3 regions of the Micromonospora sp. NPDC048907 genome follow, and region 3 is predicted to be linked to each of the others. Evidence: riboswitches for the same ligand, from Rfam matches in the RefSeq annotation. Region 3 holds a riboswitch; each other region holds the start of a gene.
What was found. A riboswitch is a leader RNA that binds a small molecule or an ion and turns the genes downstream of it on or off. The one in region 3 is predicted to bind cyclic di-AMP.

Region 1: it holds a riboswitch for cyclic di-AMP, as region 3 does, so the genes downstream of both, ACZ6PY_RS02735 (coiled-coil domain-containing protein) here and ACZ6PY_RS08425 (coiled-coil domain-containing protein) in region 3, are expected to answer to the same signal.
Region 2: it holds a riboswitch for cyclic di-AMP, as region 3 does, so the genes downstream of both, ACZ6PY_RS00430 (C40 family peptidase) here and ACZ6PY_RS08425 (coiled-coil domain-containing protein) in region 3, are expected to answer to the same signal.

The regions. Positions count from the first base shown of each region.
Region 1 is NZ_JBVJHI010000001.1:545,131-552,839, reverse strand. Features, by position in the region: gene ACZ6PY_RS02780 (EndoU domain-containing protein) at 1-83, opposite strand, end outside; gene ACZ6PY_RS02775 (WXG100-like domain-containing protein) at 90-584, opposite strand; gene ACZ6PY_RS02770 (hypothetical protein) at 587-910, opposite strand; gene ACZ6PY_RS02765 (YbaB/EbfC family nucleoid-associated protein) at 910-1,335, opposite strand; gene ACZ6PY_RS02760 (CsbD family protein) at 1,495-1,668, opposite strand; gene ACZ6PY_RS02755 (heavy metal translocating P-type ATPase) at 1,741-3,993, opposite strand; gene ACZ6PY_RS02750 (hypothetical protein) at 4,008-4,988, opposite strand; gene ACZ6PY_RS02745 (heavy-metal-associated domain-containing protein) at 5,024-5,233, opposite strand; gene ACZ6PY_RS02740 (metal-sensitive transcriptional regulator) at 5,338-5,637, shown strand; cyclic di-AMP (ydaO/yuaA leader) riboswitch at 5,846-5,976, shown strand; gene ACZ6PY_RS02735 (coiled-coil domain-containing protein) at 5,981-7,000, shown strand; gene ACZ6PY_RS02730 (carbonic anhydrase) at 7,068-7,709, opposite strand, start outside.
Region 2 is NZ_JBVJHI010000001.1:82,135-89,131, reverse strand. Features, by position in the region: tRNA gene ACZ6PY_RS00450 (tRNA-Gly) at 1-9, opposite strand, end outside; gene ACZ6PY_RS00445 (zinc metalloprotease) at 234-1,217, shown strand; gene ACZ6PY_RS00440 (pyridoxamine 5'-phosphate oxidase family protein) at 1,306-1,851, opposite strand; gene dcd (dCTP deaminase) at 1,930-2,508, shown strand; gene ACZ6PY_RS00430 (C40 family peptidase) at 2,569-3,606, opposite strand; cyclic di-AMP (ydaO/yuaA leader) riboswitch at 3,620-3,755, opposite strand; gene ACZ6PY_RS00425 (N-acetylmuramoyl-L-alanine amidase) at 3,997-5,994, shown strand; gene ACZ6PY_RS00420 (C40 family peptidase) at 6,068-6,997, opposite strand, start outside.
Region 3 is NZ_JBVJHI010000002.1:715,228-722,936, forward strand. Features, by position in the region: gene ACZ6PY_RS08405 (carbonic anhydrase) at 1-9, opposite strand, end outside; gene ACZ6PY_RS08410 (alpha/beta fold hydrolase) at 160-1,101, shown strand; gene ACZ6PY_RS08415 (HelD family protein) at 1,211-3,325, shown strand; gene ACZ6PY_RS08420 (cation diffusion facilitator family transporter) at 3,416-4,330, shown strand; cyclic di-AMP (ydaO/yuaA leader) riboswitch at 4,474-4,604, shown strand; gene ACZ6PY_RS08425 (coiled-coil domain-containing protein) at 4,610-5,686, shown strand; gene ACZ6PY_RS08430 (hypothetical protein) at 5,786-6,295, shown strand; gene ACZ6PY_RS08435 (SRPBCC family protein) at 6,309-6,761, opposite strand; gene ACZ6PY_RS08440 (STAS domain-containing protein) at 6,889-7,248, opposite strand; gene ACZ6PY_RS08445 (hypothetical protein) at 7,686-7,709, shown strand, end outside.

The sequences.
Region 1 (7,709 bases), on a different contig from region 3:
TCGGGCCGGTTGCGCGTCCTGGTGCGCTTGAGAAAACGCAACGCGGCCCGCATCAACCGGCCGCCGGCCTTGCCTCCGCTCATGCCACGTCACCCGTCGAGGAGTTTCCACAGCACCTCTTGGACGAGGTTGCCGACGATGGTCCGGGCCAACTGCTGGAAGATCGGGATCTCCAGGAGCGAGGCGCCGAAGGTGACCGCCGCCGTGGCGATCGCCTGGGCGATCTGGATGGCGAGGATGACCAGCTGCACGATCACGGCGATCTTCAGGGCGAGCACGATGGCCCCGCAGATGATCAGCCCGGTGCCGGTGAGCACGGCCGCGGTCACCCCGTCGCGGAGGCTGTCGGCGGGGCTGTCCTCGCGGTTCCACCAGGACTGGAAGGCCGTGATGTCCTGGCCCGTGTGGTTGGACCAGACGGCGGTGGCCCCCGTGTTCGCCTCGGCCACGACGCCGGCCAGGGTGCCGGAGAAGCCGATCCAGGCGTTGCCCATCTCGAAGAGCTTGACCTCGTCCGCCTCGGGCCAGGTGTAGCCGAGGATGCCGAGCAGCGAGCGCAGCTCGCCGGGCAGTTCCAGACCCACCGTCAGCCTCCCAGCGCCTGTCGCAGCCCGTCGAAGCCCTGCGTGATGGAGGCTTCGATCTCGGCGTAGCGGGCGGCCATGCCGGTGAGGTCGGTGCCGGCGGCGGCGATCTCCTGGAGCGCGGTGTCGAAGCACTCGAAGGCGAACGCGGAGACCTCGTCGTGGGCGGCACCGATCAGCGAACCGATGTCGTCGGAGCCCCAGGGCCGGCCGAAGGCGGCCAGCTCAGCCTGGAACGCCGTCAGGGCCTCGCTGAAGCGGGTGGCCACGTCGCCCAGCGCGCGCCCGGAGCCATCCAGCCCGTCCGGGTCGACCTCGATCGCCATCAGCGGCCGCCCTGGCCGGACAGCCGGTCCTGGGCCTGGACCAGCGCGTCGGTGAAGGTGGTGAGCTGCCGGCCGGCGTCCTCCTGGATCCGGCGCAGTTGCTCGCCGAGGGAGCCCAGGTCGACCTGGCCGGGGACGGCCGCGGTCGCCTTCTCCTGGAGGTCGGCGAGCGCGGCGTTGACCGCCGCGGCGATCTCCTCGGCCAGGGACTCGCTCGGCAGCCGCATCGCCCGGGGGTCGAGGGTCAACGCGGTGATCCGCCCGGGCGGACCGGCGGTCACCCGGACCAGGCCGTCGGCCGCCTCGCCGACGCCCTCGGGCGGCGGGGGCGTCTCGCCGTCGGCGCCGGCGGTGAACCGCCCCAGCGCGGACATGGTCTCGGACAGCACGCGGCCGAGGCCGGATGGATCGACGGGTTGGGCCATGGGCGTAGCTCCTCCGGGGTCGAGGTCCCCCCGCATGCTACGCAGTTCGCGCCAACCGGGGTGACCCCCGGTGAGCGACTGTGGACTGTCCGATGTGGAGCAGAAAGCCGTCGTGGGCCCGGCCGGCGGTTGCCGGCCCGGCCCACGAGGACGGATTGCTCAGCTCTTGAAGGCGTCCTTGATCTTCTCGCCGGCCTGCTTGAGGTTGGCGGCCGCCTGGTCGTTGCGGCCCTCGGCCTCGAGGCGCTCGTCGTCCGTGACCCGGCCGACGCCCTCCTTGACCTTGCCGGCGGTGTTCTCGGTCGCGTTGTCGATCTTGTCGTCGATGCCCATAAGAACCTCCACTCAGCGGTTTCCCTGACGTCAGTGGAGTACCCCGGCGCCCACCGTCCGAATCCCCGGCCCTCAGCCGACCGGGCGGAAGCGCCGCAGCCGGAGGCTGTTCGCCACCACGAAGACCGACGAGAAGGCCATCGCGGCGCCGGCGATCATCGGGTTGAGCAGGCCCGCGGCAGCCAGCGGCAGGGCGGCCACGTTGTAGGCGAAGGCCCAGAACAGGTTGCCCCTGATGATCGCGAGGGTGCGCCGGGAGAGCCGGATGGCGTCGACGGCGGCCGTCAGGTCGCCCCGCACCAGGGTCAGGTCGGACGCCTCGATGGCCACGTCGGTGCCGGTGCCCATGGCCAGCCCCAGGTCGGCCCGGGCGAGCGCGGCGGCGTCGTTGATCCCGTCGCCGACCATGGCCACGGTCCGCCCCTCGCCCTGGAGCCGCTCGACCACCGCCACCTTGTCGGCCGGCAGCACCTCGGCGATCACCTCGTCGATGCCGACCTCGGCGGCCACCGCCTTCGCCACGGTGGCGTTGTCGCCGGTGAGCAGCACCGGGGTGAGCCCCAGCTCGCGCAGCCGGGCGACGGCCGCCCGGCTGGTCGGCTTCACCACGTCCGCCACGGCGAGGACGCCGCGCGCCCGCCCGTCCCAGCCGGCCAGGACCGCCGTCCGGCCGGCGGCCTCCGCGCCGGTCACCGCCCGCACGACCTCCTCGGGTACGTCGAGACCGCGCTCGCGCAGCAGCCGGAGCCGCCCGACCACCACCTCCCGGCCGTCGACCGTGCCGGTCACGCCGAGGCCCTCGGCGTTGGCGAAGCCGGTCACGGCGGGCAGCGGCCCCGCCTCGGCGGCGCCGTCGGCCACGGCGCGGGCGATCGGGTGCTCGGAGCCCCCCTCCAGCGCGCCCGCGAGCCGGAGCAGTTCGGCGGCGTCCTCGCCCCCGGCGGGCAGCACGTCGACAAGCGTCATCTTCCCGGTGGTGACGGTGCCGGTCTTGTCCAGCACCACGGTGTCGACCTGGCGGGTGGACTCCAGCACCTCCGGGCCCTTGATCAGGATGCCGAGCTGGGCGCCCCGCCCGGTGCCGACCAGCAGCGCGGTCGGCGTGGCGAGCCCCAGCGCGCACGGGCAGGCGATGATCAGCACCGCCACCGCGGCGGTGAACGCGGCGGTGGCGCCGCCCCCGGTGCCCAGCCACCAGCCCAGCGTGCCGGCGGCCAAGGCGATCACGATCGGCACGAACACACCGGAGATGCGGTCGGCGAGCCGCTGCACGGCCGCCTTGCCGGTCTGCGCCTGCTCCACCAGCCTCGCCATCTGCGCGAGCTGGGTGTCGCCGCCCACCCGGGTGGCGCGGACGACCAGCCGGCCGCCGGCGTTGACGGTGGCGCCGACCACGGTGTCGCCCGGCGCGACCTCGACCGGCACGGACTCGCCGGTGAGCATGCTGGCGTCGACGGCCGAGGTGCCCTCCTCGACCACGCCGTCCGTGGCGACCTTCTCACCGGGGCGGACCACGAACCGGTCGCCGACCACGAGCTGCTCCGCCGGGATCCGGGTCTCCTGCCCGCCGCGCAGCACCGCGACGTCCTTGGCGCCCAGCTCGAGCAGGGCGCGCAGGGCGGCGCCGGCGGTCCGCTTCGAGCGCGCCTCGAAGTACCTGCCGGCCAGGATGAACACCGTCACCCCGGCGGCCGCCTCCAGGTAGATGTTGCCCGCCCCGTCGGTGCGGGTGATGTCGAAACGGAACGCGTGGGTCATGCCGGGCATCCCGGCGTCGCCGAGGAAGAGGGCCCAGAGCGACCAGCCGAACGCGGCGAGGGTGCCGAGCGAGACCAGCGTGTCCATGGTCGCCGCGCCGTGCCGCAGGTTGATCCAGGCGGCGCGGTGGAACGGCAGCCCGCCGTAGACCACGACCGGGGCGGCCAGGGTCAGCGACAGCCACTGCCAGTAGTCGAACTGCCAGGCCGGCACCATGGCCAGCACGATCACCGGCACGGTCAGCACGGCCGACACCCACAACCGGGTACGCAGCCCGCGCAGCTCGTCCACCGGCTCGGCCGGCGCCCCGGCGGCGACCTGCGCGGGCGGCGGCGGGACGACGGCCGTGTAGCCGGTCTTCTCCACGGTGGCGATCAGCTCGGCCGGGCTGACCTCGTCGGCGTACCGGACGGTGGCCTTCTCGGTGGCGTAGTTGACCGTGGCCTCCACGCCGTCCATCCGGTTGAGCTTCTTCTCGATCCGGGCGGCGCAGGAGGCGCAGGTCATGCCGCCGATCGCGAGTTCGATCAGGTGCGGCGCGACCGGCAGGGACTTCGCGGATGTCATCGCGTCACCTCCGGTCAGTTGTGCCCGTGCCCCGGGGTGCCGTGGCCGGCGTCCGGAGTCGGTGCGGTCGTGGGGGCCGGCGCGGCGGGCGCCGGCGTGGCCTGGTCCCCGGCCAGCACGGTGAACTCGGCGGTGTGCACCGCGTCGCCGTGCCGGAAGTCCAGGTAGAGACGGTACGCGCCGGACGAGGGCACCTCGGCGGCGAAGGTGACCGCCGGCCCGGCCGGGGTCCGCCCGTCGCCGGGCGCGCCCTCCGGGTGCACGTGCAGGTACGCCAGGTCGCCCTGGCGCAGCGCCACCAGGTGCCCGTACGCCCCGAGGTAGGGCTGAAGGTCGGTGACGGGCCGGCCGTCACGGCTGACGGTCAGGGTGAGCCGGCTGGTCCGTCCGGGCTGCGGGGCGCCGGTGAGGGTGACCGTGTAGCCGTCGACCGTGGTGCGGGTCACCGGCGCGGGCAGCGGCCGGTGCTCCAGCGCGCCGGGGACGGTGACGTCGACCCCGAGGGTGAGCGGCTCGCCGCCGGTCGGGGTGAAGTCGGCGAACGCCCGCCAGACGCCGGGTCCGGCGAGCGGCGAGGCGACCCGCCAGGTACCGTCGGCGGCCAGCTCGGGGTGGACGTGCCGGAATCCGGAGAGGTCGCGGCGGGCCACGATCAGGTGCATGCGCTTGTCGTGGGCCACGTCGTAGCGGGTGACGGGCCGGCCGTCCGGGCCGGTGATCCGGAAGGCGAACTCGCTCGCGGGGGCGGTCACCGGCTGGAGCGTGTAGCCGCGGTCGGAGACGAGCAGCCCGCCGGGCAGGTGGGCGGTGGCGATGGCCGCGTGGCCTCCGTCGCCGTGGTCGGACGCGCCGGAGTCGTGTCCGGCGTCGGTGGCGTCGTGGCGGGTCTCGGCGGCCGGGGTGACGGGGCCGGCCAGGTGGCCGACCCCGTACGCCGTGCCGAACACCGCCGCGAGCCCGAGGGCGAAGCCGCTCAGCTTCGTCGCCGTGTTCATCGGGGCACCTCGGTTCCTTCGGGTCCGCGGAACCGTCACGCCCCGACGAGGTCGTAACCGGCCTCGTCGACGGCGGCGCGGACGGTGTCCGTGTCCAGCGGGCTCCGGCTGGTGACGGTGACCCGGCCGGAGGCCAGGTCGACCTGGACGTCGGTGACGCCCGGCAGCGCGCTCACCTCGGCGCTCACCGAGTTGACGCAGTGCCCGCAGGTCATGCCCTGCACCTGGTACGTGGTGGTGACCATCGCGCATCCTCCCTTTCCGCCGCTCCCGTTACCGTTACCCGGTGGGGGTATCGGCCACGAGACGACCGTACCATACCCCCGAGGGGTACGCTATCCTTGGCGTCATGACCGCACCGACGACCCCGACCCGGGGCTACACCGCCAGCAAGGACCAGCTCCTCGCGCGGCTCCGCCGCATCGAGGGCCAGGTTCGCGGCATCGAGAAGATGGTCGAGGACGACCGTTACTGCATCGACGTGCTGACGCAGATCTCCGCCATCCAGGCCGCGCTCGACAAGGTCGGCCTCGGCCTGCTCGACGGGCACGCCCGGCACTGCATGCACGAGGGCGCCGCCGAGGGCCGCGCCGACGAGATGGCCACCGAGATGATGGCCGCCGTCGGCCGCCTCATGAAGCGGGGCTGACCGGCCCGGCGGATCTCCCCGGGCGGCACCGGGAGCACGCAGGCCGCATGGTGACACTCCGCAGCGTGACGGCGGATCTCAAACGCGATCCTGGTCACGCAGGGCGAGGACGAATTCTCGCTATTGGTCGGCTTCCGGACGTAGAACACCGGGAGGACTCTCGGGTAACCTCGCTGCCGGTCACCGCCGAAGGCGCGCACCGGCGCCAGCGGTGCCGCCGCCCAATCGCCCGCGGGCGAGCCGGGGAACCAGGTACATGGGGTGAATCCGCGCGAGCGGTAGGGGCCACTTCCGTCCCGAACCCGTCAGCTAACCCGGTCGGCGGCCGACGGAAGGGAACACTGTGACGGCACCCCTGCGCCGCTGGCTGACCCCCGTGGTGGCCGTGCTGGCCGCGATCACCGTGCTGGCGGGGCCGACCCCGGCGACGGCCGCTCCGAGCACCCCCACCCCCTCGGGGCACTCCGAGGAGGAGGACGACCCCCTCATCACCGAGGCCATCGACGCCGCCAACCGGGCGTACCTCCAGGCCAAGGCGAAGCTCGACACGTCGCGCAAGCGTCAGCTCCAGCTCGCCCTCGAGGTCAAGGCGGCGCAGAGCGAGCTCGACGCGCTGAGCCCGCAGGTGGCCCAGATCGCGGCGCAGTCCTACCGCACCGGCCGGATGGGCGCCATGGCCATGCTGATGGAGAGCAACACGCCCGACTCGTTCGTCCGGCGGGCGGCCGCCCTCGACGAGCTGAACCTGCTGAACTCGCAGAAGCTCGCCGCCATCAACGCCGCGAAGACCCGCGCCGAGCAGGCCAAGATCGCGCTCGACATCGAGGTCCGCGAGCAGGAGAAGCAGAAGAACGCGATGGCCCGCGAGAAGGCCGAGACGGAGAAGGCGCTGAAGCTGGTCGGCGGGATCGGCTTCACCGGCGGCCTGGTCTCGGCCACCTCGCCGGTGGCCCGCGTCGGCCCGGGCCGCACCTCGGACGGCGACTGGAAGCCGGAGTCGTGCAGCGAGAACGACCCGACCACCTCGGGCTGCGTCACCCCGCGCACGCTGCACGCGTACAAGGAGGTCAAGCGGGCCGGCTTCAACCGCTTCGTGGGCTGCCACCGCAACGGCGGGCCGTTCGAGCACCCGAAGGGCCGGGCCTGCGACTGGTCGTTGCAGAAGAGCGGCTTCTCCTCGTGGCGCACGAAGGACCAGCGGATGTACGGCAACAACGTCGCCGCCTTCCTCATCCGCAACGCGGACCGGCTGGGCATCTACTACGTGATCTGGAACCGGCAGATCTGGTTCCCGGCCACCGGCTGGAAGTCCTACAGCGGGCCCTCCGACCACACCGACCACGTGCACATGTCGCTGCTCTGACGACGTACGCCGAAAGGGGCCGGCCCGCGACGCGCGGGCCGGCCCCTTCGACGTCTCCTGACGGCCGTCAGGTGGCGAGCGCCGGGTCCGCGGGCGCGGCCGGGGCGGGCACCGGGATGGCGGGCGCGCCGGTCGGGGCCTGTGCCACGGTGCGCACCTCGCCGGCGCTGAGCCGGTACGACAGGCCGACCACCGTGCACCGCCCGGCGGCAACCGCGTCCGCGAGGACGACAGACCGGGCGAGCATCGTCTCCACGGTCTGGGCGATGTGGATGTCGACGATCCCGTCGAGGTCCTCGACGCCCTCCCGGCCGGCCCGGAGCAGGCTGGGCGCGACGGCGTCCACCACCGCGCCGAGGTGCCCGGACGGCGACGTGCCGGTGCGGACCGAATCGCGGGCGGCCTGGACCGCGCCGCACGAGTCGTGGCCTAGCACCACCACGAGCGGGGTGCCCAGCACGGTCACCGCGTATTCCACGCTGCCGAGCACCTCGGGGCCGGCGGTGTGGCCGGCGGTGCGGACCACGAAGAGATCACCGAGGCCCCGGTCGAAGATGATCTCGGCGGCGAGCCGCGAGTCGGAGCAGCCGACGATCACGGCGAACGGGTGCTGGCCGTCGGCGACGGCCGCCCGGTGTCCGGCGTCCTGGTTGGGATGGCGCGGGGCGCCGGTGACGAACCGGTGGTTACCGGCGTAGAGCTCGGCGAG
Region 2 (6,997 bases), on a different contig from region 3:
TACACCCGCAGGCGGGACCACTGTACAGGAGGTCACCACCTCCGTGCACCCAGGCACCCCCGCTGCCGCCCCCGCATCGACCGAGTGCGACGCCCCGCCGACTAGCAGCAGGAAGTTTCCTCGCGGCAACATATGGTCGTTCTCAAATCCATCGATCGGATGTAACGTCTCCTCCACGTTCTCCGACCGGGCGTGACATACCCCCTGTCGCGCCCGCAGAAAGAGGTGGGCCCATGGGACTTCGTCCCAACCTGCTGACCCGGCGTACCGCCGGCGTCGCGTCGACGACCCTCGCGCTGCTGCTCAGCACCGCCGCCGTAGGCGTCGTCCCCGCAGCTTCGGCCTTCTCGGCCGCCCCGTCCGGCTCCTGCGCCGAGCCGGCCGACGTCCACTCCGACGCCCGGGTCAAGAAGGGCGGACACGCCAAGCTGGACCCGAACGCGCTGACCGCCAAGCAGGTCCGCGAGCGCGACGCCGACCTCACGGCGGCGCTGCGTGAGCGGGCGAACTTCCGCGCCGGTGCCGGAGCCGCCCCGCTGGCCGCGGTGACCATCCCCGTCGTCGTCCACGTCATCCAGCGGGACAGCACCCGGGCCGGCGGCAACATTCCGGACTCGATGGTGACCCAGCAGATCGCCGTGTTGAACACGGCGTACAGCGGTGGCACCGGTGGCGCCGCCACCGCCTTCAGCTTCCAGCTGACCAAGGTGCACCACGTCACCAACGCCGCCTGGTACCCGATCGTCGAGGGCTCCTCCGCCGAGCGCTCGATGAAGACCTCGCTGCGCGAGGGCGGCAAGAACACGCTCAACATCTACCTGGGCGAGCTGAGCGACGACCTGCTCGGCTGGGCCACCTTCCCGCAGCGCAAGCTCAACAGCATGGACGGCGTGGTCGTGCTGAGCGAGTCGCTGCCGGGCGGCACCGCGACCAACTACAACCAGGGCGACACCGGCACCCACGAGATCGGCCACTGGCTGAACCTCTACCACACCTTCCAGGGTGGGTGCTCCGGCTCGGGTGACAGCGTCTCCGACACCCCGGCCGAGGCCTCGCCGGCCTACGAGTGCCCGACCGGCCGCGACACCTGCACCACCGCCGGCAAGGACCCGATCACCAACTTCATGGACTACACCTACGACTCGTGCATGTACCAGTTCACCGCTGGTCAGGCGAGCCGCATGCTGACCGCCTGGAACGCGTACCGCGCGGCCTGACCGCCGCGCACCACACGCCGGCGCCGGTCCCGTCCTCGGACGGGGCCGGCGCCGGCTTTGTTGGGGCCGGATCCCGACGGGTGCGGAGTCAGGCCGCCGTGCGGCGGGTGTCGAAGCCGTGCCGGCCGCGCCGGCCCTCCGGGGCGAGCGGGTCACGCCGGGCCGGGGCGCTGGCCCCCGGATCGAGCCAGACGCGCACCTCGGGCCGGCCGGTGCCGGGGCTGGCCACCTGGTCGCGCCGGGTCAGCATCGCCACGTCGACGGTGAACTCGAACAGGCGCCAGTCGCCCTGCGGCGCGGCCCGGCCGATCCGGGCCACCCGGGCGACGGTCGCCGGGTCGGTCACCGGGATGGCCCGGCCGGCCACGTAGGCCTCGTCGTCGCTCTCCTCCGGCGGGAAGGAGTGCAGCGCGTAGCGGCCGTCGCGTTCGAGGTCGCGACGCTTGGGCGAGTCGATGACGAAGCACCAGAGCCCGTCGTCGGTGATGACCGGGGAGACCGGGTGCACGCGCGGGCCGCCGTCGGCGCGGACCGTGGCGAGGTAGCCGAAACCCGGCCCGTACTGCTGCAACAGGAGGCGGATCTCGTCGGCGAGTCGGGGCTCGTCGGCGGCGAATTCGGACCAGGAAGCCATGCGGACATTCTATCGAACAGGTGTACGAAGATGTAGTCCGACATGCAGGTCACCCGTACCGGTCGCTATGGTGTTCCGATGCTGCTCTCCGACCGCGACCTGGTCTCCGAGATCAAGGCGGGCACGCTCGCGCTGGAGCCCTTCGAGCCCACGCTGGTGCAGCCGTCCAGCATCGACGTACGTCTGGACCGCTTGTTCCGGGTCTTCAACAACCACCTCTACACGCACATCGACCCGTCCGTGCAGCAGGACGACCTCACCTCGATGGTGGAGGTGCCCGAGGGCCAGCCGTTCGTGCTGCACCCGGGGGAGTTCGTGCTCGCCTCCACGCTGGAAGTGATCTCGCTGGGCGACCAGCTCGCCGGGCGGCTGGAGGGCAAGAGCTCGCTGGGCCGGCTCGGCCTGCTCACCCACTCGACCGCCGGCTTCATCGACCCGGGCTTCTCCGGTCACGTCACGCTGGAGCTGTCCAACGTGGCGAACCTGCCGATCACGCTCTGGCCGGGCATGAAGATCGGCCAGCTCTGCATCTTCCGGCTGTCCTCGCCGGCCGAGCACCCGTACGGCTCGGCGGTGTACGGCTCGCGCTACCAGGGCCAGCGCGGCCCGACCCCGAGCCGCTCCTGGCAGAGCTGGCGCACCTGGCCGACCCGCTGACCGACCGGCACGCCGGAACGGCGCAGGGGCCCCCGCGGCGCGGGAGCCCCTGCGGACCGGTCAGCCCGGGCGGCCGTAGCTGTTGATCTGGCCGTCGTCGACGCGCTTCATCGTGATCGGCTTGCCGGACTGGGAGGCGTGCACCACCCAGCCGTCGCCCACGTACATCCCGACGTGGTGCAGGTCGCTGTAGTAGAAGACGAGGTCACCGGCGCGCAGTTCGCTCCGGCTCACCCGCCTGGTCACGTCGTGCTGCTGCCGGGCGTTGTGCGGCAGCGAGACGCCGGCCTTGGCCCAGGCCGCCATGGTGAGGCCCGAGCAGTCGTAGTGGTCCGGGCCGGCGGCGCCCCAGACGTAGATCTTGCCGATCTGGGCGCAGGCGAACTTGACCGCGACGCCGGCCGGGCCACCGGGGTAACCGGCGGGGCAGGGCGCCGGGCGCAGCGGACCGCCGCCGCCGTTGCCGTAGACCTTGAGGCGCAGCTTCTGCAGCTTGACGATCTCGGCGTCGATCTGCTTCTTCTTGGCCGCGAGCTGGGCCTCGGTGCGCGCCAGCTCAGTGATCATCTCGTCCAGCGGCTGCTTCTTGGCGGCCAGCTGGTCGCGCAGCTCGGCGACGGTCCGCACCTGCTCCTGCTGGCGGTTCGCGAACCGGTCGAGCAGCGCGAGGCCGTCGACCAGCTCGCTCGGCGACCGGCTGCCGAGCAGTGCGTTGACGGTGGAGAGGTTGTTGTCGCCCTTGTAGGCGTCGGCGGCGAGCCCGCCCACCTGACCGAGGGCGGCGTCCACCCGGGCCTGGAGCGGGGCGATCTGCCTGCCCAGCGCGGCGGCCTGCTTCCGCTTGGCGGCGAGCTGCTCGCGCGTGGCGTTGACCTGTTCGATGACCGGTTCGAGCTTGTTCCAGTCCTGGTCGATCTGGCGCTCGATCTCGGTGACCGACGGTTCGGCGTGTGCCGCCGTGGCGCCGCCGGTCAGGACGACGGCGGTGCCGACCAGGGCGGCGAGGGCGGTGGTGCAACGGGACCAGCGGGAACGCGGCGCAGCCGTCGACCGGTCGACCGACCGGACCGACGGTGGCCGCGGGGCATGGTGTGCCACCGGGCTTCCGTACTCCTTCTTCCTGGCCGCCTACCGGGTTAGCTGACGGGTTCGGGCGGGAAGGGAGGCGCCCTACCGCAGTGGCTGCGGATTCACCCCAGTTACCTGGGTCCCCGGCTCGCCCGGAGGCGACTCGGCGGTGTCGGACCGTCACCACCCGGGTTGGACGGTGAAGCTCGCGGCCGACGATTGACCAGAGTAGAGAGCACCGTTATCGTTCCGCAACCCGAGACGCCGTGACACTCCGTACCCGAAAGATTCTTTCAGCGGAGATTACCCATCGGAAAGGTATTGACCCGGACCGCGCGCGGGGTGAGGGTGGGGACGCAGTGACCCCCATCCCTGTCTGGAGGTTCGATGCACCTCTCACCCCCGCCGTCGGGCAGACGGATGCTGCTGGCAGCAGCCGTCGCCGCTGCCACCGCACTCGTGGCGACCGGCCCGGTGGCCGCCCAACCGCTCACCGCCCAACCCGCCACCGACCGCCAGGATCAGTATGCCGCCGCCGCGGCGGAGTACGGCGTGCCGCAGAGCGTCCTGCTCGGCGTCTCGTACCTGGAGTCGCGCTGGGACACCCACCCCGGCCAGCCGAGCACCAGCGGCGGCTACGGCCCGATGCACCTCACCGACGCCCAGCACGTCCTCGCGACGCCGGCCAGCGGCCACGTCAGCGAGGACGAGGACCCGCGGGGCGACGACTCGCGGCCGCTCACCCTCAACCCGGCCCCCTCGGCCGCACCGGCGGAGGACGTGCTGCCGCAGGCGTCCCTGCAGACGCTCGACGCCGCCGCGGCGCTCACCGGCCTCGCCGAGGAGACGCTGCGCACGGACGCGGCCGCCAACATCCGGGGCGGGGCGGCGCTGCTCGCCTCGTACCAGAAGCAGTTGGGCTCGCCGGTCGGCGCCGGCACCGACCCGGCGGCCTGGTACGGCGCGGTGGCCCGCTACTCCGGCGCGGACACCGAGGACGCGGCGGCGGCCTTCGCCGACGAGGTCTACGACCAGCTCGGCCTGGGCGCGACCCGGACCACCGACGACGGCCAGCGGGTGACCCTGGCCGCCACCGCGGTGAAGCCCGACCAGTCCGGGCTGCACCGGCTCGGCCTGCGCCGGGCCGAGCGGCCGGACGGCCTGGAGTGCCCGGTCCGGCTCGCCTGCGAGTGGATCCCGGCCCCCTACGAGCAGTACGGCCCGGGCTCCGGCGACTACGGCAACCACGACCTCGGCAACCGGCCGGCCCAGCAGAAGATCGAATACATCGTCATCCACGACACCGAGGGCTACTTCGGCCCGAGCGTGGACCTGGTGAAGGACCCGACCTACCTGGGCTGGCACTACACGCTGCGCTCGGTGGACGGCTACGTGGCCCAGCACATCAAGGCCAAGGACGTCGGCTGGCACGCCGGCAACTGGTACGTCAACGCCAAGTCCATCGGCCTGGAGCACGAGGGCTTCGCCGGGCACGGCACCTGGTACACCGAGGCGATGTACCGGGCCTCGGCCAAGCTGGTCCGGCACCTGGCGCTGAAGTTCCAGATCCCGCTGGACCGGCAGCACATCATCGGCCACGACAACGTCCCCGGCACCACCGCCTCGACCGTGCGCGGCATGCACTGGGACCCGGGCCCCTACTGGGACTGGTCGCACTACTTCGACCTCATGAAGGCGCCCTTCCGGTCCCTCGGCAACGCGCACACCGGCCTGGTCACCATCGACCCGGACTTCGCCACCAACCAGCCCGCCTTCGTCGGCTGCAACCAGCAGCCGCCGGGCGTCCCGAACCCCGCCCCGCCGGCCGCGCCGTGCCCGCTGCGCGGCTCGTCCGCGGTGGTCCTGCACACCGCGCCGAGCGCGACCGCCCCGCTGGTCAACGACCTCGGGCTGCGCCCGGACGGCACGCCGGACACCATGTACATCTCCGACCACGGCGCCCGCGCCTCGGCCGGCCAGACGTACGCCGTGGCCGACGTGCAGGGTGACTGGACGGCGATCTGGTACCTCGGCCAGAAGGCCTGGTTCCTCAACCCGCGCTCGGCGCCCGCCGCCAAGTGGTCGACGGGCTTCGTGGTGACGCCCAAGCCCGGGAAGACCACCATCCCGGTGTACGGCCGCGCCTACCCGGAGAAGGAGGCCTACCCGGCCACCATCCCGTTCCAGGGCGTCTCCCCGCTCCAGTACACGTTCTCGGCCGGCCAGCGGTACGCGCTCGGCGGTGTCCTGCAGAGCGAGTACTACCGGGCGGTGTCGTTCGACGGTTCGGCGCCGGACGACCGGACGGTGGTCCGCGGCGACACCAGGTACGTGCAGATCCAGTTCGGCCACCGGATCATGTACGCGAACCTCGACGACGTGCTGATCCTGCCGTCCCCGATCGGCGCGCCGAGGTAGCAGCGGCGGCGCTCGACGGCGAAGGCCCCCGGTCCAGGTTGGACCGGGGGCCTTCTCGTCGCTCGGGAACGGGTCAGGTGACCCGGACGAAGCCGGCGAGCGGCTGTGTGCTGATGCTCGACACCTGGACCGGCTTGCCGGTCCGTGGCGCGTGCACCATCACCCCGTTGCCGAGATAGAGCCCGACGTGGTGCAGGTCGCTGCCGAAGAAGACGAGGTCACCCGGTCTGGCCTCGGAGCGGGACACCTTGCGGCCCTCGTTCCACTGGGCACCCGTGAAGTGGGTGAGCGAGATGCCCGCCGCCTTGTAGGCGTACTGGGTGAGGCCGGAGCAGTCGAACGAGTTCGGGCCGGTGGCTCCCCACACGTACGGGTCGCCGACCTGCGCGCACGCCGTCCGGATCGCGGTGCGCGCGGCGCTGCTGACCACGCCGTCGATCTTCGGGCAGCCGGCCGGCCGGATCGAGGTCACCGGCAGCATGGCCGTCAACCGCTTGATCTCGGAGTCGATCTGCTTCTTCTTGGTCGCCAGCTCCTTCTCCTGCTTGAGCTCGGTGGCGATCAGCGCGTCCAGCTTCTGCTTCTGCGCGTTGTACTTGTCCCGGACGGCGAGCACACCGGCGATCTGCTTGCGCTGGTCGTCGGCGAGCCGGTCCAGGATGACGAGCTGCTCGGCGAGGGTGCCCGGCCTGCTGTTGACCAGCAGGGCGCCCATCTCCTGGGAGGGGCCCTGGATGTAGTAGCGGGCGGCGATGTCGCCGACCTTGTTCATGGCGAGCGCCGACTCCAGCTCCAGCGGCACCATCTTCTTCTGCAGGTCCGCGGACTTCTTCTTGTTGACCTTGAGCTGCGAGCGGACCTTGTTGTACTGCTCGATCGTGGGTTCGAGCTTCTCCCACTGCTTGTCGATCTGCGCGTCGATCTCGTCCACCGACGGCGCCGCGTGCGCCGGGGCCGCCAGCATCCCGGCGCCGACCGCGACGGCGGCGACCACGGTGAGGAG
Region 3 (7,709 bases):
GGGCGGCATGCCCTCCAGCCTGGTCACCGATCCGGCGCCGCGAGGCGGGGTTGGGAATCTTCTCACCACCCTGGTTGCCGTGCTGTCATGAGGGGTACGCCGGTGTCAACACCGGGTCACTCCGGTGCGCGGTCACCGGTCGGCCCGGGGAGGTGGAACATGCCGGAGCGCCTGGAGGTGCGACTTCCCGACGGCGTACGCCTGCACGTGACGGCGACCGGGCCGGTCGACGCCGAGGTCACCGCGGTCCTGCTGCACGGCTGGACGCTTGACGGTCGCAGCTGGCACCGCCAGGTCGCCGGCCTGCGCGAGCGGTGGGGCGACCGGGTCCGGGTGCTCACCTACGACGCCCGGGGGCACGGCCGGTCGAGCTGCATGGCGCTGCGCACCGCCACCCTGGCCCAGCTCGGCGACGACCTGGCCGCGGTGGTCGACCAGCTCGTCCCGTCCGGCCCGATCGTGCTCATCGGGCACTCGATGGGCGGGATGACCGTCATGGAGTACGCGCACCGCCACCCCGACCGCTTCGCGGCCCGCGTCGCCGGCCTGGTCTTCGTCTCGACCACCGCCGAGGGGCACACCCACACCGCCTACGGGCTCTCGCCCCGCATCGCCCGGCTGATCCGGCTCGCCGAGACCACCGGCGCCGGGGTGCTGGCCCGGTGCGGCGCCTGGCGCCCGCCGCACGCGCTGCTGCGCGCGCTGCGCCCCAGCATCCGCTGGATGCTCTTCGGCGACCGCTGCGACCCGGCCGACATCCGGCTGGTCACCTCGGCGGTGGCGCACGCCTCGCTGCGCTCGATCGGCGGGTTCCGCGCCTCGATCGGGGCCCAGCACCGCCTGGACACCCTCGCGGCGCTCGGCCGGCTGCCGGCCGCCGCGCTGGTCGGCGACCGGGACCGGCTCACCCCGCCGCCGTGCGCCGAGTCGATCGCCGCGGCCCTGCCGACCACCGAGCTGACCGTCTGCCCCGGCGCCGGCCACATGCTGATGATGGAACGCCCTGACGAGGTGACCGCGGCCGTCGCCGGGGTGCTGCACCAGGTGCTCTCGGGGACGGACGCGGGAACGGCCGGACAGCGGGTGGGAACGCCCGGATAACGGGCAACCCGGACGGGCGGCGGTGGGCAGCGGCATGGCCCCGACACGGGCCGGGTCGGCGGCCCGTACCCTCATTCAGCCGCGCCGTCTGACCACAGGAGCCCCCGCGTTGAGCGACCAGACCACCCTGGAACGGGAGATCGCCGTCGAACAACGGCATCTCGACCGGGTGTACGCCCGGCTGGCCGAACTGCGTCGGTCGGCCGCCGACGCCGAGCGGGAGGGCTACCGGCTGGCCCGGGTCGGCAACTTCGGCGCGCTGGTCGAGCGGGACGCGATGGTCTTCCACGCCGCGCAGCGCCGGCACGTGCTGGACGCCGAGCACGAGGGGCTGGTCTTCGGCCGGCTGGACCTGCGTACCGGGCAGATGCTGCACGTGGGTCGGCTCGGCGTGCGCGGGGAGAACGCCGAGACGCTGGTGGTGGACTGGCGGGCGCCGGCCGCCGCCGCGTTCTACCAGGCCACTCCCGCCGAACCGCAGGGCGTGGTGCGGCGGCGCACGATCCAGTCGTCCGCGGAGCAGGTCACCCGGATCGAGGACGACCTGCTGGACCCGGAGTCGGCGCCGCCGGAGATGGCCGTGGTCGGCGACGGCGCGCTGCTGGCGACCCTGTCCCGGGCCACCGGCCACGGCATGCGGGACATCGTCGCCACCATCCAGCGGGAGCAGGACGAGGCGATCCGCTCCCCCGCCGGCGGGGTCACGATCGTCTCCGGCGGCCCGGGCACCGGCAAGACGGCGGTGGCCCTGCACCGGGCCGCGTACCTGCTCTATTCCGACCGCGCCCGGTACGCCGGCGGCGGCATCCTGGTGGTCGGCCCGTCGAGCGTGTTCGTCCAGTACATCGCCTCGGTGCTCCCCTCGCTCGGCGAGGAGACGGCCACCCTGCACTCGCTGGGTTCCCTCTTCCCCGGCGTGTCGGCGAACCGGACGGACCCGCCCGAGGTGGCGGCCGTGAAGGGGTCGCTGCGGATGCGCCGGGTGCTGGAGCGGGCGGTCCGGGACGCGGTGCCCGACTCCCCCGGCGAGCTGCGCCTGCTCTACCGGGGTGAGCTGCTCCGGCTGGAGCGGGCCGAGCTGGACGCCGTCCGGGACCGGACGCTGTCGCGCGGCGCGCGCCGCAACGAGGTGCGCCGGGCGGCCTTCGACGCGGTCCTGGCCGCGCTGTGGGCGCAGGCCCGCCGCCTGCGGATCGGCCGGCTGCCCGAGCAGCCCGCGTTCGAGGACGAGATCATCGAGCGGCCGGAGTTCCGGGAGTTCCTCAAGGCCTGGTGGCCACGGTTGCACCCGCGCCACGTGCTGGGCTGGCTGGCCCGCCCGGAGCGGCTGCGCCGGTACGCCGGGGGCGTCCTGTCCGGGGCCGAGATCCGGCTGCTGACCGAGGCGTACCGGAGCCTGGACGGCGAGGGGCTGACGATCGCCGACGTGGCGCTGCTGGACGAGCTGGACGCGTTGCTCGGCCGGCCGGTGCAGCGGGCGAGGCCGAAGCGGGACCCGTTCCAGCTGGCCGGCGGCGTCCGCGAGCTGAGCACGGCCGCCGACCGACAGCGCGCCGCCCGGGCCGCCGCGCGGGAGCGCCCAGAGGACTACCGCGACTACGCCCACGTGGTCGTCGACGAGTCGCAGGACGTCTCGCCGATGCAGTGGCGGATGGTCGGCCGGCGCGGCCGGCTGGCCTCCTGGACGGTGGTGGGCGACCCGGCGCAGACCGCCTGGACCGGCGACCCGCAGGAGCTGGCCCGGGCCCGGGACCAGGCGCTGGGCCGGCGCCGCCGCCACCGGTACGAGCTGACCACCAACTACCGCAACTCGGCGGAGATCTTCGCGGTGGCGGCCGCGGAGATCCACCGCGTACACCCGGATCTGGCGTTGCCCACCGCGGTCCGTTCCACCGGGGTGGCCCCCGTCGAGCGGACGGTGCCCGCCGCCGACCTGCCGGCCGCCACCGCGGCGGCGGCGCGCGCGCTGCTGGCGGAGGTCGAGGGCACGGTGGGCGTGATCACGCCGGTGCCGCGCCGGGACGAGGTGGCCGGGTGGCTGGGCGACCTGGGCGGCCGGCTCCAGGTGGTGACCAGCCTCCAGGCCAAGGGCATGGAGTACGACGGGGTGGTGCTGGTGGCCCCGAGCGAGATCCGGGCCGATCCGGGGTCGGGCGTCCGCACCCTGTACGTGGCGCTCTCCCGGGCCACCCAGCGGCTCACCACGCTCGACCCGGTCGGCTGACGACGGCGCCCCGTCCGGCGTTCACTTGCACACATAGCGATGTGAGCATAGATTGAGCCCGGCCGGGGCGGCGGACGAGAGGGTGTGGGCGTGGGCGCAGGTCATGACCACAGCGGCGCGGTGGCCAACGCGGCGCAGCGTCACCGTGGTCGGCTCTGGGGCGCCTTCGCGCTGCTCACCGCCCTGATGGTGGTCGAGGCGGTGGCCGCCTTCGCCACCGGCTCGCTGGCCCTGCTCTCCGACGCCGGGCACATGTTCACCGACGTCCTCGGTATCGGCATGGCGCTCGCCGCGATCACCGCCACGCGGCACGCCGACACCGACCCGCAGCGCACCTTCGGGCTCTACCGGCTGGAGGTCCTGGCCGCGCTGGCCAACGCGGTGCTGCTCGGCGCCGTGGCGGTCTACGTCCTGGTCGAGGCGGTACGCCGGTTCGACGAGCCGCCGGAGGTGCTCGCCGGGCCGATGCTCGCCGTGGCGGTGCTCGGCCTGCTCGCCAACATCGGCGCGTTCGCGCTGCTGCGGGCCGGCGCCGAGGAGAGCATCAACCTGCGCGGGGCGTACCTGGAGGTGCTGGGCGACCTGCTCGGCTCGCTCGGCGTGATCGGCGCCGCCCTGGTCATCGCGGTCACCGACTGGTGGTGGGCCGACCCGCTGGTCGCCGTGGCGATCGGGCTGTTCATCCTGCCGCGCACCTGGCGGCTCGGCCGGGCCGCGGTCCGGATCCTGGTGCAGGCCGCCCCGGAGCACCTCCAGGTGACCGCCGTGCACGACCGGCTGGCCGCGGTGCCCGGCGTCGCCGAGGTGCACGACCTGCACGTCTGGACGCTCACCTCGGGCATGGAGGTGGCCTCGGCGCACCTGACCATGACGCCGGGCGCCGAGGTCGGCGAGGTACTGACGGCCGCCCGTACGGCCCTGCACGAGGACTTCTCCATCGATCACGCCACGTTGCAGATCGAACCCGGAGCGTCTCCCGGCGCGTGCGGCGCGGTCGAGTGGTAATTAGGGCAATCTTAAATCCAAGTGGTTATTGTGCATCTATGCCGGTTTTGTCCGGGACACCGGCTCCCACCAGCGGAGCCGCCCCGGCACAGCGCCGGTAGGCTCGACCGCGGCCCCCGCCGGGCGGCGCCCACCGGCGCCCGCGGTGGCCAGCGCCTAATCGCCCGCACGGGCGAGCCGGGGAACCACGTTCGTGGGGTGCATCCGCGTCAGCGGTAGGGATCTTCCGTCCCGAACCCGTCAGCTAACCCGGTCGGCGGTTGACGGAAGGACACGTGAATGCCCCCAGTGGCACCTGTACGACGGACGGTCGCCCGGTTGGCGGCCCTGCTCGTCGCGACGCTCGCCCTCGGCGTCGTGACCGCGCCGGTCTCCCCCGCCTCTGCGGGTGCGGCAGCTTCCCCGACCGGCCTGCTCGCCGCCGCGCCCGGCGACGACGAGGGCGGCACCCCCGCCCTGCGCGCCCAGCTCGACGCGGCCAGCAAGGGCTGGCTCGACGCACGCACCGCGCTGAACCGCTCGGTGACCCGGCAGCAGCAGCTCACCGCCCAGCTCAAGACGATCAACGCCGAGCTGACCGTGCGCGACGCCAAGGTCGGCGAGATCGCCGGGGTGGCGTACCGGTCCGGGCGGCTGGGCACGGCCGCGGCGCTGCTCGGCAGCACCAGCCCGGAGGGCTTCATGGATCGCGCGGCGGCGCTGGAGCAGGTGGCCGCCCACGAGGACCGGGTGCTCCGCGACCTCCTCGACAGCCGGGACGAGGCGACCCGCACGCAGACCGCCCTCACCGGTGAGATCCAGGAGCAGCGCAAGCAGGTCGCGGTGATGGCCAAGCGCAAGCAGCAGGCCGAACGCGCCCTGGAGCTGGCGAACGACCGGGCGTCCAGCAGCGGCGGCGGCAGCGTGCAGGGCACCTCCACGGCGAACGCGAAGCCGGCCCCGCGCCGGGCCGACGGCTCCTGGCCGCCGGAGTCGTGCAGCGTCAACGACCCGACCCCGGCCGACGGCTGCATCACCCCGCGTACGCTGCACGCGCTCCAGCAGGCCAAGGCCGCGGGCTTCACCCGCTACGTCTCCTGCCACCGGCCCAGCGGATCCGGCGAGCACCCGAAGGGGCGGGCCTGCGACTTCGCCGCGCAGAAGAGCGGCTTCGGCGGCGTGGCCACCGGCGGCGACAAGACCTACGGCAACAACCTGGCCGCCTACTTCATCCGCAACGCCGACGCGCTCGCCGTGCTCTACGTGATCTGGTTCAAGCAGATCTGGCTGCCCAGCAGCGGCTGGAAGTCGTACAGCGGGGGCAACGGCGACCCGTCCAGCGACCACACCAACCACGTGCACCTGTCGGTGTACTGATCGCCGCTCCGCCGGCGCCCGGCCTACGCCCCACGACGTAGGCCGGGTGTCGCCGCGCGGCCCACGACGCCACGCCCGCCAGGGCCGAGCATCGAGGGCATGACTCGACTCTCGCCCGCCGGACGCAAGGCCCTGCTCACCCTGCACCTGGTCACCTCGCTGGGATGGCTCGGCGCCGACCTGGTGCTGCTGGCCCTCGGCGTGGCCGGGCTGCGCGGGGCCGACCCCGAGGTGGTCTACCCGGCCGCCGCGCTGCTGGTCACCTGGCTGTTCGCCCCGCTCAGCGTGCTCGTCTGGCTGGTCGGGCTCGCCAGCGCGCTGCTCACCCCGTGGGGGCTGCTGCGCTGGCGCTGGGTGCTGGTGAAGTTCGCCGTCACCACCGTGGTGGTCGTGCTCGTGCTGTTCCTGCTCACCCCGACGGTCCGGCACCTCGGTGCGCTGGCCGGGGCGGCCGACACCCGTCAGCGCGTCGACCTCGTGATCCCGCCCACCGTCTCCAGCACGCTGCTGCTCGTCGTGACGGTGCTGTCCACCTACAAGCCGTGGGGGCGGCTGCGGCCGGCCCGCCCCGCGGTGCGGCGACCGGTGTCCGCGGGGCGGCGCGGCTGAGCCGGCGACCGGGTCAGGACGCCTGCCCCTCCAGGGTGGCGCCGAGCCGGCTGGCCAGGCCGAGGTGGGCCGCACGGGCCTGCCGGAAGGCGTAGCCGAACAGCGGCGCCGGGGCGGAGAGGGTGATCTCCACGTCGATGCGCACCACCCCGTCGGGCTCGTCGCGCAGCCGGGTGTGGTTGCGCACCGTGGTGGCCGGCTGCTGCCGGGCCACGGTCACGACCTCGTCCTCGTTGGCGACCAGCACGTCCGCCTGGTAGGTGACCGGGAAGTGCAGCGGGCCCAGCGCCAGCCGGTCGGTGATCGCATAGCTGGCCAGCGCCCCGGGGCGGGCCGGCAGTTGGCGGACCCGGACGATCAGCGGATGCAGCTCACCCTGCCGGCTCAGGTCACCGAGCAGGGCCACCGCGTGGGCCCTCGTGCACCGGGCCTGCACGGTGTAGCTGAAGCTGTCGCTGCTGAGCAAGCGGCACCCCCTCGCCGTCGTGGGTCCGCACGATCGTCCCGTACCGGAGCCGGGCTGGCAACGGGTCGAAAGTCCCCGGCCCGCGACAGGTCGGCGAGCGGGACTCGGTCAGGGAGGGGTGGGTCGATCAGGCGCCGGGGAGCACCTGGGGGGTGCTGTCGGCGAACCAGGGCTCGGGCGCGCCGAAGAGGCCGAGCAGGCCGGTCACCCAGAGCTGCCGGTGCACGAACCGGCTCGGCTCGGTGACCACCAGCTTGACGCCGCTGACCTCGCAGGTCTGGAAGCCGGCGACCATGGCGCTGATGCCGACCGAGTCGATGAAGGTGACGAGCCGCATGTTGAGCTCGATCCGGGAGGGCCGGCCCTTGGCGAGCACCTCGGCGATCGCTTCCCGCACCTCGTACGCGGTGTCGACGTCGATCTCCCCTCGCGGGGCGATCTGGACGACACCACCCGGCAGCACCGACTTCACGATCGACAGGCTCACGCGAGCACCTCCACTCGCCCGTACGGGCGCCTCATCAGTACGCGGGCCGCGACCGAGAGTATTCCTCCGACGGCCTCGGTCGCCACCCCTCGGGATGAGCAATTCGCGTACTGGGCACACCTGGGCATCCCAATCCGGACCTTCGGGCTCCTGTTTCCCCGCGGCGCGGGGTCCCAACCGGTCGATCGGCCGGGGTGGCCCCGGCCGATCCGCCGACCCAGGGTAGCGGGCGGGCGCACGTCCGGCTGGCACCCGCCCCCGGCGCGTTCGCGTGGTTCGTCCGGTCCCGCGCCGATCGGGCGCGACCCGGCCCGCCCCGGTGGGTTTGCGCCGGCTCCGGTACGGGCACTGGCCCCGGTGAGCGAACCGTCACGCGCCGGATGACACCCGGAGTCCGATCTGGCCGCCGGACTTCGGCACCCCGAGGAGGTAACACCATGTTCGGATCCACCCTGCTGGAC